DNA from 2 places in the Variovorax sp. TLI9-5A genome. Region 1 is predicted to be linked to the other one. Evidence: predicted binding sites of a transcription regulator. Region 1 holds the regulator's gene; the other holds the start of a gene.

The links. Region 1 encodes NrdR, which represses ribonucleotide reductase genes. Its sites were predicted from a motif close to CACNANATNTNGTG; they were not measured.
Region 2: AC1VNX_RS29440 (ribonucleoside-diphosphate reductase subunit alpha) is a predicted target of NrdR. The motif match lies at 2,039-2,052, and genes of this name have one in related genera.

What each region holds. Positions count from the first base shown of each region.
Region 1 covers NZ_CP200310.1:3,225,857-3,234,535, forward strand. Annotated here, with positions in the region: gene AC1VNX_RS15285 (GspH/FimT family pseudopilin) at 1-368, shown strand, start outside; gene pilV (type IV pilus modification protein PilV) at 365-907, shown strand; gene AC1VNX_RS15295 (PilW family protein) at 904-1,713, shown strand; gene AC1VNX_RS15300 (pilus assembly PilX family protein) at 1,716-2,417, shown strand; gene AC1VNX_RS15305 (pilus assembly protein) at 2,469-5,609, shown strand; gene AC1VNX_RS15310 (type IV pilin protein) at 5,620-6,081, shown strand; gene nrdR (transcriptional regulator NrdR) at 6,136-6,579, opposite strand; gene glyA (serine hydroxymethyltransferase) at 6,616-7,860, opposite strand; ZMP/ZTP riboswitch at 7,902-8,025, opposite strand; gene AC1VNX_RS15325 (lytic transglycosylase domain-containing protein) at 8,067-8,679, opposite strand, start outside.
Region 2 covers NZ_CP200310.1:6,185,453-6,194,131, reverse strand. Annotated here, with positions in the region: gene AC1VNX_RS29440 (ribonucleoside-diphosphate reductase subunit alpha) at 1-1,956, opposite strand, end outside; gene ampD (1,6-anhydro-N-acetylmuramyl-L-alanine amidase AmpD) at 2,307-2,918, opposite strand; gene AC1VNX_RS29430 (sigma-54-dependent transcriptional regulator) at 2,905-4,488, opposite strand; gene AC1VNX_RS29425 (two-component system sensor histidine kinase NtrB) at 4,494-6,191, opposite strand; gene AC1VNX_RS29420 (PP0621 family protein) at 6,188-6,451, opposite strand; gene AC1VNX_RS29415 (cytochrome C assembly family protein) at 6,453-7,268, opposite strand; gene ffh (signal recognition particle protein) at 7,384-8,679, shown strand, end outside.

The sequences.
Region 1 (8,679 bases):
AAGCCATGGCCAAGGCGTTGATGGCGAGCATCAGCGATGCCCGCGCCGAGGCGGCTCGCCGAGGGGTGAAGGTGACCATGCAGCAGCGAGCGGGGTGCCAGGGCCGGGACTGGAGCTGCGGCTGGGAGACTCAGGTCGGAAGCGGCGACGCCGCCGAAATCCTCAAGCGCCAGGACCCCGACGGCCGTGTCTCCATCGAGAAGGGTGCGGCTGGCGCCATGTCGTTCGACCCCATGGGCCACTCGACTGGCGGGGGGCGTTTTCGCCTTCGCCCGGCCGACAGCGCGGATTCATCCAAGATCGTCGCGGTATGCCTTTCGCTCGGAGGGCGCATGCGGCTGGTGAAGGCGGACGGCGCATGCTCATGAAGCGCCTTCGCGTTCGCCGGGTGGGGCAGGTGCAGCGGGGCTTCTCGATGATCGAGGCGCTCGTCGCGCTGCTCGTGCTATCGCTGGGCCTGCTGGCGCTGGCCGGCTTCCAGGTTCGCGTGCTGGTCGACAGCGTCGGCGCGAGCAACCAGAACCTCGCGATGCAACTCGCCGGCGACATGGCCGATCGCATCCGCGCCAATCCCGCAGCAGCGGCGACGACGCCCAGCAAGTACGTGACAGACTGGTCGGCCGCAGCAGCCAGCGGCCCCAAGCCGTCCTGCGAGGGAGCCAGGGCTGCATGCAATGCCGCCGAACTGGCGGCGCACGATATCTGGGGCTGGAAGCGCGCGGTAGCTGCTGCCTTGCCCGGCGGGGTGGCCGACGTGAAGGCCAGCGCGACGGCGGGCGGCATGCTGTTCTTGCATGTCGCCTGGGACGAGCCGGCGGTGCTCAACCCCATCGCACCCGACCCGGACTGGCAGTGCCCCACGGGCAAGGCCTGCCTCGAAGTCGCCGTCGCGGTGCCGCAGCCATGAAGCGCCGAACGCCATCCGGCTTCACGCTGGTCGAGTTCCTCGTCGCGCTGGTCGTTGGCATGCTGATCGTGCTGGCCGCGATCGCGGCCATGCTCGGCACGCGCAGCACCGCCATGACCGGCGACGACGTCAACACGCTCAACCAGTCCTCGGCGCTGGCTTTCAGGCTGCTGGGCCAGCAGATACGGCAGGCCGGCTACATCCCCATCGATCCCACCGAGCCGCTCTACTACTTCAACACCAGCGCCGGCCGGGACACCAACCTGACAGACGAGCCCGCCTTCTTCGCGATCAAGGGCGTGGAGTCCGAGAGCGGCTCCGGCAACGACAAGCTGAAGCTGGGCTACGCGCCGAACCCCGACTATTTCAAGGACTGCCTGGGTCAGGAGCCAGGGCGGTCTTCGGGCGGCGAATACGACCGTACCGCCCCCGGAGCGCAGGGCAACGCGCGGCCCATCACCAGCGAGTTCTATGTGTCGAACTACACGCTCAGGTGCCAGGGAAGCGGCAACGCGATTCCGCAGCCGGTCATCGACGGCGTGGAGCGTTTCGACGTCATGTACGGGGTCAGCGCCATGTCCGGAAGCCGGCAGGTGGTGCGCTACGTGAAGGCCGACGACGTCGATGAGGGCTTTCGCGACGTCCGGACGGTACGCATCTGCCTGCAGCTCGCGGGCACCTCGAGGAGCAACCCTGCAGGCAGCTACGTCGACTGCGACGGGGTCTCGAAGACGAGCGGCGACGGCAAGCTGCGGCGTGTCTACACGGCAGTGTTCTCGCTGCGAAACGACCTGGGGGCGTTGTGAGCATGGCAAGAGGCACGGTCGGCGCCCGCAGGCTGGCCGGCGAACTGCCGGCGCAGCATGGCTTCACGCTGTTCATCGTGATGATCATGCTGCTGCTTACGGCCCTGCTGCTGATCGGCGGTGCGCGCACCGCGGTGCTTCTCGAGTCGATGGCGGGCAACCAGCGCGAATACCAGCGCGCCTTCGAGGCTGCCGAGGCAGCGCTGCTGGATGCTGAGCGCGACATCCGGCAAATGGCCTTCGATTCCGCGAGCAAGACCTACGTGGCGTGTTCGGCACTCGCCACGGCGCGCTGCCGCAAGGCAGAAGACGGCCGCGTCTTTCCCGACCGGGATACGGGCTGGGTCACCGCCTACATGAACGCCGGCCCCAACAGCTGCGAGCGGGGCATCTGCTATTTCTCCGAACCCGATTCGGTCGCCGCGGCCGACGGCAGCGAGGCCTACCGCTTCTGGCGCGGCGATGCCTACAAGGCCAAGTCCGCCAGGTACGGCGAGTTCACCGGAGCGCCCAAGGCCAGCAGTCCGGCGCTGGCCGGTGCCAGGTACTGGATCGAGGTGATCGACCGACGGAACAGCAAATACCCGCTGTATCGCATCACGGCGACTGCCACGGGAGCGCGCAGCGGCAACGGCAAAGGGGATGCGACGAAGGTCGAGCTGCAGGTGTCCTTCGATCCGGACCCGGTCTCCGGGGTGAACTGAATATTGGGAGAGAAAGAGATGAGGATCAGGAAGCTGCCAGGACGCGCCGTCGTGTCCAGCCTGGTGTTGGCACAGACCTTCGTGCACGCCGCGCAGTATCCGCTGGCGCAGGTGCCGCGAAATTCCGCGGTCGCGGAGCCGGCGCCGAACGTGATCGTTTCCGTCGACAACTCCGGAAGCATGTACGGCAGCGGCATGGCTGCCCTGCAGGCTGCTCTCAGGGAGAACTTCTCGGAGGCCAATATTCCCGATCACCGCATCCGCCTCGCCTGGCAGGCGCTGAACGACGATCGCAGCGATCGCAACTGCGCTGCATTCAGAAGCGCCGCGCTTCCTTGCAGGATCGGCGGACGCGTCAACGCAAACCTGATGCGTTCGCTGGACCGGACGCACCGCGCCAATTTCATGGCCTGGGTCAACGCCATCCAGGCGACGGGAGGCACGCCTCTTCACGAAATGATGGCCCGTGCGGGCGAGTACATGCAGACCACTGGCCAGCACAGCCCCTTCTCGGATGATCCGGGTGTGGCCGGAGCCTCGCAATCGGGTTGCCGGAGGTCGTTCCACATCTTCATGACGGATGGCGACTATTCGCCGCCGTCGGGATTGGAGAGCTTCATGCCCATCGTCACCAACGAAGATGGCTTGTACCGCTGGCTGCCCGACGGTGCCCTCTACGCGCCGCGCGCACCCTATGCCGACAGCTTCGGGAGTATGAAGCGTCCGACGCTCGCCGACTTGACCTTCGAGTACTGGGCCCGCGACCTGCAGCCAGGCGTGCCGAACAACCTGAGGAAGATCATTGCCGAGCCGGGCGACGTGACAGTAGGGCGCGCCAAGGTTCCCGAGTACTGGAATCCCAAGAATGATCCGGCCACCTGGCAGCACCTGACGACCCACTTCATCGGATTCGGCGCTGCGGGTGACTGGTGGTCGCGACCGAAAATCTCGACGACTGCATTGAACCCCACCTACAGCGGAGACTATGCCGGCGTTGTCGATGGCTCGATCCAATGGCAGGATCCATTCAGAGGCAATGCACGCATGGACCTCTGGCATGCCGCCCTGAACAGCCGTGGCACCTTTACGCCGGCTTCCAATGCCAAAGCGCTGAGCAGTGCCTTCAAATCCATCCTTGGACAGGTCCTGGTCAACACCGGCACCCCGCTGACCTCCATTTCCGCCAGCGCTTCCCGAGTCTCGACGGGCACTTCCGTCTATCAGGCCGGCTACGACACGGCCGACTGGTCCGGCAGACTCAGCGCCACGAAGTTCGGCGCCGACGGCAGGCTCGCTGCCAAAGCCGACTGGTCGGCGCGCGACCTGCTCGATACCCGCATGGCAAGCACTGGCGCACACGACCGGGACCGCGTTGTGCTCAGCTTCTCCGGCACCACGGCTGCGTCTGCGGACCGCGCAGCGACCACCGGCGCGGGCGTGCCGTTCAGGTGGGCCGACTTGAGCGACGCGCAGAGGGCCGCGCTCAAGGCCAGCACCGACACCGACACCGAGAGCACCGCCCTCGGCCGGGCCGTGCTCGACTTCCTGCGCGGCGATCGCAGCAACGAGGGCGCCGGCCGCCAGTTCCGCAAGCGCGGCCATGTGCTCGGCGACATCGTGGGCTCCAGCGTCTGGTACGAGGGACAGCCCAAGAGCGGCTTCACCGGCGAGGCCTATGCGGCGTTCGCTGCCATCTCCCGCGCGCCGATGCTCTACGTCGGCGCCAACGACGGCATGCTGCATGCGTTCAACGCGAGCACCGGCAAGGAGGCGTTCGCCTACGTGCCCGAAGGCCTCTACGGCACAGCGGCGGCACCGAATCTCAAGCGGCTCAGCGAAGGCGGCTACACCCACCGGTACTACGTCGACGGCAGTGCCTTCGTCGCCGACATCTACATGGGGCCGACATCCTCGGCCAAGACGACCGACGAGCAGAAGGCGGCGAACTGGAAATCTTTGCTGGTGGGCACGCTGGGCGCGGGTGGCAAGGGCTACTTCGTGCTCGACGTCACCAGGCCCGAGAGCGTCGACGAGCGCAAGGCCGCCAGCGTCGCGCTGATCGACACGACCGCGCTTGCGGACGACGACCTGGGCCATCAGTTCCAGCAGCCCGCGCTCGATTCCTTCTCGGGGCGGGCGCTGCAGGTCGCCCGGTTGAGCAACGACCGAAAGGCCCTGATCCTGGGCAACGGCTACAACAGCAAGAGCGAGAAGGCGGTGCTGTGGATCCAGTATCTCGATGGCGACAAGGAGATCCTCAAGATTCCCGCCCCGGCCGCGCAGGCGAAAAACACGAGCAACGGCCTGTCCGCGCCACGTCCGGTGGACCACGACGGCGACGGCAAGGTCGACCTCGTCTACGCCGGCGACCTGCTCGGCAACCTCTGGAAGTTCGACCTCAGCAGCACCGACAGCCGCCGGTGGAAAGCCACCATGGGGCCCTTCGACAAGCGCCGCGCGGCCGGTTCGGAATCTGCCTCCGGCCTCGACGACAAGCCGTTGTTCGCGGCAGGCGCCAGCCAGCCGATCACGGCGGCGCCCGTCGTGGTCGGGCACCCCCGTGGGGGCTACATGGTGGTGTTCGGTACCGGACGGCTGTTCGCCTCGGGCGACGAAGGCTCGACAGCGGACCAATACCTTTACGGCATCCGGGACCCGGCCAACGGAAGCTCGGGCACCGCGGCCCTCACCGACCTGGTGGCGCAGACCATTGGGGACACCCCTGTCCGCGAAGGCGATGCCGAACTGCGCACCGTCTCCCGCAATGGCGTCAGCTTCGGCGGTTCGCAGGCCCGGCGCGGCTGGCATCTGAAGCTGCCGACGGCGGGCGAGCGCATCGTCTATCCCGGCGACGTCTTGGGCAGCGGCCTCGGCCTGTTCTCGACAACCATCCCCGGCTCGAGCAGCAACTCGGTCGACTGCACAGCCGGCACGGGCGACGACGGGTGGTCGCTGCTGATCGACTTCTTCAGTGGTTCCGCGCCGGCAGGCATTTCGTACACCACATCCGGTGCTGTGGGCGCCTATGCGGGGTTCAGGAACCGCTCCGGCAGGGACGACCTCGTCCTGCAGCCGCAGAACCGGGAGAAGGGCAAGGAGGTGATCTGCAATGCCGCCGGCGACTGCAAGTCACCCTCCCGGCCGGACATCGTGCGCCGGTTCGGCTGGCGCAGCCTCATCTCGGGCAACTGAAACGCAAACCATGAACCACAATTCCAGAGCACAAGCCCGCCGGCAGGCTCGTTCGCGCGGCTTCACGTTGATCGAACTCATGATCGTGACGGCGGTGATCGGCATCCTCGCCGCCATTGCGTATCCCAGCTACACGCGCTATGTGCTGCGGGCCAAGCGCGCCGACGCGAAGCAGCAATTGCTGCAGGCGGCGCAATGGAACGAGCGCTACCTGACGGTCAACGGCAGGTATCCGCCCAGCAGCGTCGCGCTGCCGGCCGGGCTGAAGCAGTCGCCGTCGTCCGGCTCGGCCAGCTACGACATCGGCTATGTCGACAGGAGCGAGACCAGCTACACCTTGAAGGCCGTACCGCAGGGCGCGTCAGCCGCAGACGAGTGCGGAACGCTCACGGTGAACCATCAGGGAGTCAAGCTGGCCGCAGGACGGACGAGCGCCTCGGATTCACAGGTGCAACTCTGCTGGACCCGCTGAGGGCCGGCGGGAGAAGGAGCCCCGAGGGAACTGAGGGAAAGGCGGCAGCGCAAATCAGATGTCGCGCAGCAGCTGCCTGAATTCGTCCACGTCCTCGAAGCTGCGGTACACCGAGGCGAAGCGAACGTAGGCGACCTTGTCGAGCTTCTTGAGTTCGCGCATGACGAGCTCGCCGACCTTGGTCGAGTCGATTTCGCGCAGGCCGCTGGCCAGCAGCTTCTGCTCGATGCGCAGCAGGGCGTTGTCGATCTGCTCGATGCTCACCGGGCGCTTGCGCAGCGCCAGCATCATGGAGGCGCGCACCTTGGTCGAGTCGAAGTCGGCGCGGCTGCCGTCCTTCTTCACGACCACGGGAAAGTTGACGTCGGGCCGCTCGTAGGTGGTGAAGCGCTTGTCGCAGGCGCTGCACTGGCGGCGCCTGCGGACGAAGTCGGCGTCTTCGGAAACGCGGGTCTCGACGACCTGCGTTTCAAGATGGCCGCAAAAAGGGCATTTCATGCGGCCAGGGCTTCTTTTTCTCTGCTGCCCAGGAAATCAGCGGTAGACAGGGAAGCGGCTCGTCAGGGCGTGGACCTTGGCGCGCACGGCGTCGATGTTCGCCGCGTCGCGCGGGTTCTCGAGCACGTCTGCAACCAGGTTCGCGGTGATGCGGGCCTCTTCGTCCTTGAAGCCGCGTGTGGTCATGGCGGGGGTGCCGATGCGCACGCCGCTGGTGACCATCGGCTTTTCCGGGTCGTTGGGGATCGCGTTCTTGTTGATCGTCATGTGGGCGCTGCCCAGCACGGCTTCGGCTTCCTTGCCGGTGATGCCCTTGGCGCGCAGGTCGACCAGCATCACGTGGCTTTCGGTGCGTCCGCTCACGATGCGCAGGCCGCGCTGGGTGAGGGTCTCGGCCACGATCTGGGCGTTCTTGACCACCTGCTGCTGGTAGGCCTTGAACTCGGGCGACATGGCTTCCTTGAACGCGACGGCCTTGGCGGCGATCACGTGCATCAGCGGGCCGCCTTGCAGGCCCGGGAAGATTGCGCTGTTGATGGCCTTCTCGTGCTGCGACTTCATCAGGATGATGCCGCCGCGCGGGCCGCGCAGGCTCTTGTGGGTGGTGGAGGTGACGATGTCGGCGTGCGGCACCGGGTTGGGGTACACGCCTGCAGCCACGAGGCCGGCATAGTGGGCGATGTCGACCATGAAGATCGCGCCGACGTCCTTGGCGACCTTGGCGAAGCGTTCGAAATCGATGCGCAGCGAATAGGCGGAGGCGCCCGCGATGATCAGCTTGGGCATGTGCTCATGCGCCTTGCGCTCCATCGCGTCGTAGTCGATCTCTTCCTTGTCGTTCAGGCCGTAGCTCACGACGTTGAACCATTTGCCGCTCATATTGAGAGGCATGCCGTGGGTCAGGTGGCCGCCTTCGGCCAGGCTCATGCCCATGATGGTGTCGCCGGGCTTGAGGAAGGCGAGCATCACGGCTTCGTTGGCCGATGCGCCGCAATGCGGCTGCACGTTGGCGGCGTCGGCGCCGAAGATCTGCTTGACGCGGTCGATGGCCAGCTGCTCGGCCACGTCGACGTGCTCGCAGCCGCCGTAGTAGCGCTTGCCCGGATAGCCTTCGGCGTATTTATTAGTGAGCTGCGAGCCCTGGGCGGCCATGACGGCCGGCGAGGCGTAGTTTTCGCTGGCGATCAGCTCGATGTGGTGTTCCTGGCGTGCGTTTTCGGCTTGAATCGCGGCCCAGATTTCGGGGTCGGTCTGTTCGACCAGGATATTGCGTTGGTACATGGCAGTCCTTTGAAGACGAGGTCCTTGTTCTTCAACCAAACAAGGGCTGCCCAGGCGAACGGCTGAACGCCTGTATGACCAGGCGGTACGCTTCCCAGTGGTATTCCACGTCAGCGCGTGGCACCTTGCAGGGTGCTGCGCCTATCGCCAGTCGCGTACCGGGCGAGTGTAGCTCAGGAGGCTGTACCCGCGCGGCGAAAACTCCTTCAGGAAACGGAGGAGAGCAAGGCCACCTTGGCCGGCTCGCTGCCTTCCTCGCGCTTGGCGGGAGGCGCTGCCACCGGGATCGGCTGCGGACGCACGGTCGGCGTGATGGTCGAGGGCGCGCGGCCGTTGGCGACCTGCAGCAGGCGCTCGTGCTCGGCCATCACCTTGGCGGCATAGCCGCCGTCGTCCTCGAGGTTGGCCGCGCCCACGTAGTAGCGCAGGCCGCCTTCGAGGGAGCCGGCGCGGGCGATGCATTCCTGCAGCACCTTCACGCCGACGCGCATGTTGGTCACGGGGTCGAAGGCGGTGAGCGTGCCGCCCGCGCTTTCGTATTTGTCGCCGTGCACGCGGGTCATGACCTGCATCAGGCCCTGGGCGCCGACCTGGCTCTGGGCGAAGGGATTGAAGCTGGATTCGACGGCCATGATCGCGAGGATCAGGGTCGGGTCGATCTTCGTGCGCTTGCCGATGCCATAGGCCTCGGCCACCAGCACGCTCAGCGGCTCGGCGGCCACGCGGTACTTCTTGCTCAGCCAGTAGGCCACGGCTGCCTGCTGCTTGGGCAGGTCGGCGGGGCTCGCGGCCGTCGTGCGCTCGATGGCGGTCGGCTCG
Region 2 (8,679 bases), 3.0 Mb from region 1:
GCGCAGGTTCGAGTCGCGCGCCTTCTTCACGGCGTAGTAGTTGATGTCGATCACGTTGTCGAGCATGCGCATCGCCGTGGAGATCGTCTTCTTCAGCTTCTCCTGGTCGACCTTGCCGTCCTTCAGGTGCTGCAGCAGGTTCACCGAACCCAGGTTGCACACGGCGGTTTCGGTGTCGCTGGTGTTCAGCGTGATCTCGGTGCAGAGGTTCGACGAGTGAACCACGCCGGCGTGCTGCTGCGGCGAGCGCACGTTGCAGGCGTCCTTGAACGTGATCCAGGGGTGGCCGGTCTCGAACAGCATCGTGAGCATCTTGCGCCACAGGTCGGTCGCCTGGATGGTGCGGCTCGGCTTGATCTCGCCGCGGGCGGCCTTCTCTTCGTAGGCGACGTAGGCCTTCTCGAACTCGGCGCCGAACAGGTCGTGCAGGTCGGGCACGTTGGAGGGCGAGAACAGCGTCCAGGTGCCCTTTTCCATCACGCGGCGCATGAACAGGTCGGGGATCCAGTTGGCCGTGTTCATGTCGTGCGTGCGGCGGCGATCGTCGCCGGTGTTCTTGCGCAGCTCCAGGAACTCCTCGATGTCGAGGTGCCAGGTTTCCAGGTACGTGCAGACGGCGCCCTTGCGCTTGCCGCCCTGGTTCACGGCCACGGCCGTGTCGTTCACCACCTTCAGGAAGGGCACCACACCCTGCGATTCGCCGTTCGTGCCCTTGATGTGGCTGCCGAGCGCGCGAACGCGGGTCCAGTCGTTGCCCAGGCCGCCGGCGAACTTCGACAGCAGCGCGTTTTCCTTGATCGACTCGTAGATGCCGTCCAGGTCGTCGGGCACGGTGGTCAGGTAGCAGCTCGACAGCTGCGAGCGCAGCGTGCCGGCGTTGAACAGCGTGGGCGTGCTCGACATGAAGTCGAACGACGAGAGCACTTCATAGAACTCGATGGCGCGGGCTTCGCGGTCGATTTCGTTCAGCGACAGGCCCATGGCCACGCGCATGAAGAAAGCCTGCGGCAGCTCGATGCGGGTCTTGCGCACGTGCAGGAAGTAGCGGTCGTACAGGGTCTGCAGGCCGAGGTAGTCGAACTGGTTGTCGCGTTCGGCCTTCAGCGCCGCGCCCAGGCGGGGCAGGTCGTACTGCAGCAGCTTCTCGTCGAGCAGGTCGTTGTCCACGCCCTTCTTGATGAACTGCGGGAAGTAGTCGGCGTACGCGGTGGCGCGCTCGGCCGGCATCACTTCGCGGCCGACGATCTCCTTGAAGATCGTGTGCAGCAGCAGGCGCGCGGTGGCGAAGGTGTAGTCGGGGTCCTTCTCGATCAGCGTGCGGGCCGCCAGGATCGAGGCCTTGTAGACCTCGTCGAGCGGCACGCCGTCGTACAGGTTGCGCATCGTCTCGGCGACGATGGGGGCGGCCGTGATGCTGTCGCCCAGACCTTCGCAGGCCGACTCGATCAGGCTCTTGAGCTCGTTCAGGTCGAGCGCGACCAGCTCGCCCTTGTCCAGCACGTGCAGCGCGGGAGCGGCCGGCACTTCCTGCTCGCCCTGCTTCGAGCGCTCCTGCGTGCGGCGTTCGCGGTACAGCACGTAGGCGCGGGCGATCTCATGGTGGCCGCCGCGCATCAGGCCGAGTTCGACCTGGTCCTGCACGTCCTCGATGTGGAAGGTGCCGCCGCCCGGACGCGAACGCACCAGCGCGCGGATCACGCCCTGCGTGAGCGTGTCGACCGTTTCGCGCACGCTGGCCGAGGCCGCGCCCTGGGTGCCGTGCACGGCCAGGAAGGCCTTCATCATCGCGATGGCGATCTTGTTCGGCTCGAAGGGAACGACGGCGCCGTTGCGGCGGATGATCTGGTAGTGGGCCAGGTTCTGGCTGGTGGGGGAGCCAGCAGTGTCTCGCTGCTGTTGCAATGGCGTGGAGGGAACGGCACGCGGGGTCGATTGGGGGTTCAGGGCTGTTTGCATTCGCTTCCTCTCGGTTGGCAATTCTTGTTGGATGGCGGCACCTGGGCCGGCGCCGCACCGGTGTACGGGACCGGACGGAGGACACTATATCTAGGGTGCAGGGGGCATACAACCCACTAGATGTAGCGTTTTCCAATGGATACAAGGATTGCCGGTATTACTTCCGCAATAGAACACCTGCAGAGATGCCCCATGAATACTGGCCTATGGTCCCGCAACCCGCATGGGCCGTGGCTTGCAGGCCGATTTGGGCCTGCAGGGCGCATGGTTGCTGCATTGCGCGCCTGAAACTTTCTCTTTGCTGCGGCGCGGGAGCGGCGCATCGCAAGGCGTTGCGCGATTGAAAAAAATTAGCGCCGGATCACCTGCTCGGGAAACATCTGTGGATTCCAGCCGAGCTGTTCGCGCAGCAAGCGCCAGTCGAAGCCGGTGCCCGGGTCCTGCTTGCGGCCCGGCGCGATGTGCTCGTGGCCGGCGATGTGCGCGACAGGAAAGTGCTGCGCGACGGCGGCGCACAGGCTGGCGAGCGTCTCGTATTGCGGCTCCTCGAAGGGCTGGCCTTCCAGGCCCTCGAGCTCGATGCCGATGGAGTCGTCGTTGCAGTTGCCGCGGCCGCGCCAGGACGACACGCCCGCATGCCAGGCGCGGTCGTCGCAGCTCACGAACTGCCAGAGTTCGCCGTTGCGCCGCACGTAGAAATGCGACGAAACCTCCAGCCCGCGAATCGACTGGAAGTAGGGGTGCGCGTCCCAGTCGAGCCGGTTGGTGAAGAGCCGCTGCACCGCATCGCCGCCGTACTCGCCGGGTGGCAGGCTGATCGAGTGCAGCACGATGAGGTCGATCTGAGCGCCCTGCGGCCGGGGCCCGAAATTGGGTGAGGGCAGCGCCTTCGCGAAGCGGTACCAGCCGGCCTGCCAGAGTGCGTCGCCGGGCGCCGCGGGGGCTTCTTCACTCGTCGGCATGGCTGCTGCTCGCGCCATCGTCGCCGTTGGGCGTGGTGATGCCCAGCCGCGCGATGCGGTAGCGGATCTGGCGCAGGCTCATGCCGAGCCGTGCGGCGGCCGCGGTGCGGTTGAAGCCGCTCTCGTGCAGCGCGCGCACGAGAATTTCGCGCTCCTGCTGGTCGAGGTAGGCCTGCAGGTCGGAAGGCAGCGGCGGCGGTGCGGCCTTGGGAGGTGCCACCACTGGTGCGCTCGGCGCCGGTGCCGGTGCCGGCACCGCCAGTGCTTCGGCACCGATGGGCGACAGCGGCGCCGGCGCGGAAGACGCAGCGGCTTCGGCCGCGGCCGTGAAGCCGCCCATCAAATCCAGATGCAGCTCGTCGCCATCGTTCAGCGCCACCGCGCGGTGCAGCAGGTTTTCGAGTTCGCGCACGTTGCCGTTCAGCGGATGCTGCGCGAGGCGGCGCAGCAGCTCGTCGGACAGGTGCGGCACCGGCAGGCCCCCGTCCTGTGCGATGCGCGAGAGCAGCGCGCTGCACAGCGCGGGCAAGTCCTCGCGGCGGTCGCGCAGCGCGGGCACCGCGATCTCGATCACGTTGAGGCGGTAGAAAAGGTCTTGCCGGAAGCGCCCGGCCTGCACCTCGGAGTGCAGGTCCTTGTGGGTGGCGCTGACGATGCGCACGTCGACGGCATCTTCCTGCGTCGAGCCGATCGAGCGCACGCTGCGCTCCTGGATCGCGCGCAGGAGCTTCGACTGCATGGCCAGCGGCAGGTCGCCGATCTCGTCGAGAAAGAGCGTGCCGCCGCGCGCGGCCTGGAAGTAGCCGTCGCGGTCCTGCGAGGAGCCGGTGTAGGAGCCCTTCTTCGCGCCGAAGAACTCGGCCTCGAGCAGGTTCTCGGGAATCGCGCCGCAGTTCACCGCGACGAATGGGCCTTCGCTGCGCTGGCTGCAGGCATGCACCGCGCGCGCGACCAGCTCCTTGCCGGTGCCCGATTCGCCGCGTACCAGCACCGGCGCCATGCCGCGCGCCACCTTGGCGATGCGCGACTTGACCAGCCGCATCGGCTCCGATTCGCCCACCAGCCGGTCGAGCGCGGCGATGCCGGTGCCGGATGTGGGCGCCGCAATTTCGCTGCCTGCACTGCCGGAGTTCGCGGGTGCGGTCTGAGCGGGTTTGGCCACCGGCTGCGGCGCCGACCGCGCCTGCACGGCGGAAGCCACGACCGCGCGGAACTGCTTCAGGTCGACCGGCTTGGTGAGGTAGTCGAAGGCGCCGGCCTTCAGCGCTTCGACCGCGTTCTCGGCGGAGCCGTAGGCCGTCATCACCACGCAGCGCTCGCTGCGCTGGTCTTTCTGGATGCGGTGGATGATCTCCATGCCCTGTCCGTCGGGCAGCCGCATGTCGGTGATCACCGCGTCGAAGCGCGCGGCCTCCAGGTGCTGCCAGGCTTCCGAGACGCTGCCCGCCGCCTCCACGCGATAGCCTTCGCGCAGCAGCGTCAGTTCGTACAGCGTGCGCAGGTCGGGCTCGTCGTCGATGACCAGGATCTGCGCCGGCCGCTGGGTGGAAGAAGAGGGGGAGGTGCTCACGGGCGCTATTGTGTCAGCCGGTTTTCGCTGGGGGCAAAGCTGACGAAGAATTCGTTGCCCTCGGGCCCGCCCGGCACCAGCGCGCGGCGTTCGTAGCCGATGGTGGCCCCGTGCCGCCGGCAAAGCTCGCGGCACAGGAAGAGACCCAGTCCGCTGGAGCGGCTTTCGGAGGAGAAGAAGGGCTCGAACAGGTGCCGCTGCACCGCGGGTTCGAGCGGCGCGCCGTCGCTCCATACCATCAGGCTCGGCCGGGCGACGCCGCTTCGCTGCATCGCGGTCAGCACCTGGATCGCGCCTTCGCGCGTGCTGGCGTAACGCGATGCGTTGTCCAGCAGGTTCACGATCAGCCGGCGCAGGTGCTCGGCGTCGAAGCGCACTTCGCTCGCGGGTGCGTCGAGCGACATCAGCACGCCCTTGCGCTGCGTCTGGCGCACCCATTCCTCGGCCAGCACCTGCACCGCCGGGTCGAGCACCAGCTGCTCGCCGAGTGAGAGTACGCGCTGCTGGCGCGCGCGGGAAACGTCGAGCACGTCGTCCACGATGCGCGCGAGGCGCTGCGCGTTGTGCTGAACCATGCTCGTGAGCTTGCGGTGCGCCGGGTCGGTCAGGTCTTCGTTGAGCAGCGCGCTGGCCTGCGTGATGGCGGCCAGCGGATTGCGGATCTCGTGGGCCACGGCCGCCGACATGCGGCCCATCGCCGCCAGCTTCTCGGTGCGGATGCGGGCCTCGAGCTCGCGCAGGTCCTGCAGGAACATCACGCACAGGCTGTCCGCGCGCTTCTCGCTGGTGGGCGTGAGCCGTGTGCGCACGCGCACCTCGCGCGCCGCGCCGCGCGCCTGCGCCACGGGGATTTCCTCGGTCTGCGGCGCCCGGCGCGCGAAGGTCTGGCGCGCCAGAGCTGCGAGTGCATGCCAGGCCGGCTGGGCATGCAGCGGGAAGGGCAGCGTCAGCCTGGCCAGGCCCTGGCCGAGGATGGCGTCGGCCGCCGGGTTCGCCGCGTGCACCAGGCCTTCGGCGTCGATCACCAGCACGCCTTCGCTCAGCGTCTCGATCACCAGGTCATTGACCTGCGCCTGCATCTGCGCGCTGCTGCGGTTGCGCTGCGCCACCGCTTCCTCGCGTGCGAGCCGGCGGGCCATTTCGTGGGCGAGCAGCGCCACCACGAAGAAGCCGGTGCCAGTGAGCGCCGCCTGCACGAAGCGCGGCGACGAATCGACCGGCTGCTGCAGCCAGTGCCAGCCCGCGTCGGCCAGCAGCAGCAGCGTGACGGTGGCGGTGGTGCCCAGGCTCACGATCATGCTGCCCAGCACCGCGCTCATGAGCACCGGCAGCGCGAAGAGCGGCGTGTAGTTGACGTTGCCGCCCTGCAGCACCTGCAGAGCGGTGAAGGCCGCCAGGTCGATGCCGATGGTCATCAGCCACGGCGTGGTGAAGCCGCGGATCGGCGGCTGGAAGCGCGAGTAGCGCATGCCCAGCCAGGTCGCGGCCAAGTAGAGGGCTGAGACCGCGATGGCTGCCGTCTGCATCGTCTGCCCGATCGCGAAGGCTACGCCCTGCAGCAGCACCAGCACCAGCGCGACGAAGCAGCGCGCGCCCATGAAGCCGCGCCAGAGCCGGACCAGCGCCGAACTGTCGCCCGGGCCCTGGTCGAGCACGTCCCAGTCTGTGACCGGCTCGCCGCGCGACCAGAGGGGCGTGCTCATTGCTGCGTGGCGGCTTCGCGGTGCGCGGTGCTGCAGTAGACCGCGCCGCCGGGGCCGGCGATGGCTTCGGTTGCCGGCAGGTGCAGGCCGCAATGGGCGCAGCGCACCATGGCCTGCGGCGCTCCGGCCGGCGCGGGCGTGCGCTGCTGCGCCTGCTTGGCCGCGCGCTCGCGCATGGCGTCCTGCATTTCTTCGCGCCGGTTCTTGCGCCAGAGCCAGATCGCGACCCAGAGCACCGCGAGGACGAGGAGGTATTTCATTTCAGACGGGAGGGCGTGCCAGCACGACTTCGAGCACGAAGCGCGAACCCACGTAGGCCAGCAGCAGCAGCGCCGAGCCGGCGTACAGCACGCGGCGAGCGGTGCGGCCGCGCCAGCCGAAGCGGGCCCGGCCGATCAGCAGGATCGCGAAGGTGAGCCAGGCGAGCACGGAGAAAGTGGTCTTGTGGTCCCACTTCCAGACGCGGCCGGCGGCGCCGTACAGCTGCTCGCTGAACAGCAGGCCGGCCAGCAGCGTGGCCGACAGCAGCACGAAGCCGGCGGTGACGAAGCGGAAGGTGAGCCGTTCGAGCGTGAGCAGCGGCACGCCGCCCTGAGGCTCGGCGGCGGCGGCCAGGCGGATCTGCTTTTCTGCGCGGGTGATCAGCCAGGCATGCACCACGGCCGCGCCGAACAACCCGTACGACGCGATGCCCAGCGCCAGGTGCAGCGGCAGCCACGGCGAGGCCGTCACGTGCAGCGGCGTGCCCGGAAACAGGATGGCCAGCAGCACGGCGGCCGCGCCCAGCCAGGCGAGCGCACGCCGCACCTTCAGCTGCGGATACATGCGGCTTTCGACCGCATAGACCGTGAGCACCAGCCACGCCGTGACCGACAGCGCGGGCGCGAAACCGAAGCGCGGCTCGCTGCCGATGAGGCCGTGGGCCAGCACCGCGGCATGCAGCAGCCATGCGATTCCGAGTGCCCATTGGGCTGATTGGCGGCTGAATCTGGCGCCGGCGGCGGCGACAAAACCGTAGGCAACCGCTGTGGCGATGCCCAGCGCCACGCCGAGCGGGGAGGGGATCGCTAAAATCATCGGCCGGAGTTTAGCGTCTCGCTCTTGCGTTCCCGGCGCCCGGCTTCAAGTTCTTTCCCGTCTCCCAGGCTTCTCATCCGGCCCGCACCGCAGCGGGCAGCAAGGCATCCCCCTCATGGCCACCGCCCTCACAGAAAAGTTCTCCCGCCTCGTCAAGACGATGAGCGGCCAGGCCCGCATCACCGAAAGCAACGTGCAGGACATGCTGCGCGAGGTGCGCATGGCGCTGCTGGAAGCCGACGTGGCGCTGCCCGTGGTGCGCGACTTCGTCGCCCGCGTGAAGGAAAAAGCGCTCGGCCAGGAAGTGCTGGGCTCGCTCAAGCCGGGCCAGGCGCTGGTCGGCATCGTCAACCGCGAACTCGCCGCCACCATGGGCGAGGGCGTCTCGGACATCAACCTCGCGGCCCAGCCGCCGGCGGTGATCCTGATGGCCGGCCTGCAGGGCGCCGGCAAGACCACCACCACCGCCAAGCTGGCCAAGCACCTGATCGAGAAGCGCAAGAAGAAGGTGCTCACGGTGTCGGGCGACGTGTATCGCCCCGCCGCCATCGAGCAGCTCAAGACTGTGACGAAGCAGGCCGGTGCCGAGTGGTTCCCGAGCACGCCCGACCAGAAGCCGCTGGACATCGCGCGCGCCGCGCTCGACCACGCCAAGCGCCACTATTTCGACGTGCTGCTGGTCGACACGGCCGGCCGCCTGGCCATCGACGAAGTGCTGATGGCCGAAATCAAACAGCTGCACGCCGCGCTCGACCCGGTCGAAACCCTGTTCGTGGTCGATGCCATGCAGGGCCAGGACGCGATCAACACCGCCAGGGCCTTCAAGGAAGCGCTGCCGCTCACCGGCATCATCCTGACCAAGACCGACGGCGACTCGCGTGGCGGCGCGGCGCTGTCGGTGCGCCAGGTCACGGGCGTGCCGATCAAGTTCGCCGGCGTGAGCGAGAAGATCGACGGCCTGGAAGTGTTCGACGCCGAGCGCCATGCGGGCCGCATCCTCGGCATGGGCGACATCGTCGCGCTGGTCGAGCAGGTCACGGCTGGCGTCGACGTGGCGGCGGCGCAGAAGCTCGCCGCCAAGGTCAAGAGCGGCGCGGGCTTCGACCTCAACGACTTTCTCGGCCAGTTGCAGCAGATGAAGCAGATGGGCGGGCTCTCCAGCCTCATGGACAAGCTGCCCACGCAGATGGCCGCCAAGGCCAGCGAGGCCGACCTGAGCCGTGCCGAGCGCGACATCCGCCGCAAGGAAGGCATCATCAACAGCATGACGCCGCTGGAGCGCCGCAAGCCCGAGCTGCTGAAGGCCACGCGCAAGCGCCGCATTGCCGCTGGTGCCGGCGTACAGGTCCAGGAAGTGAACCGCCTGCTCAACGAGTTCGAGCAGATGCAGGGCATGATGAAGAAGATGAAG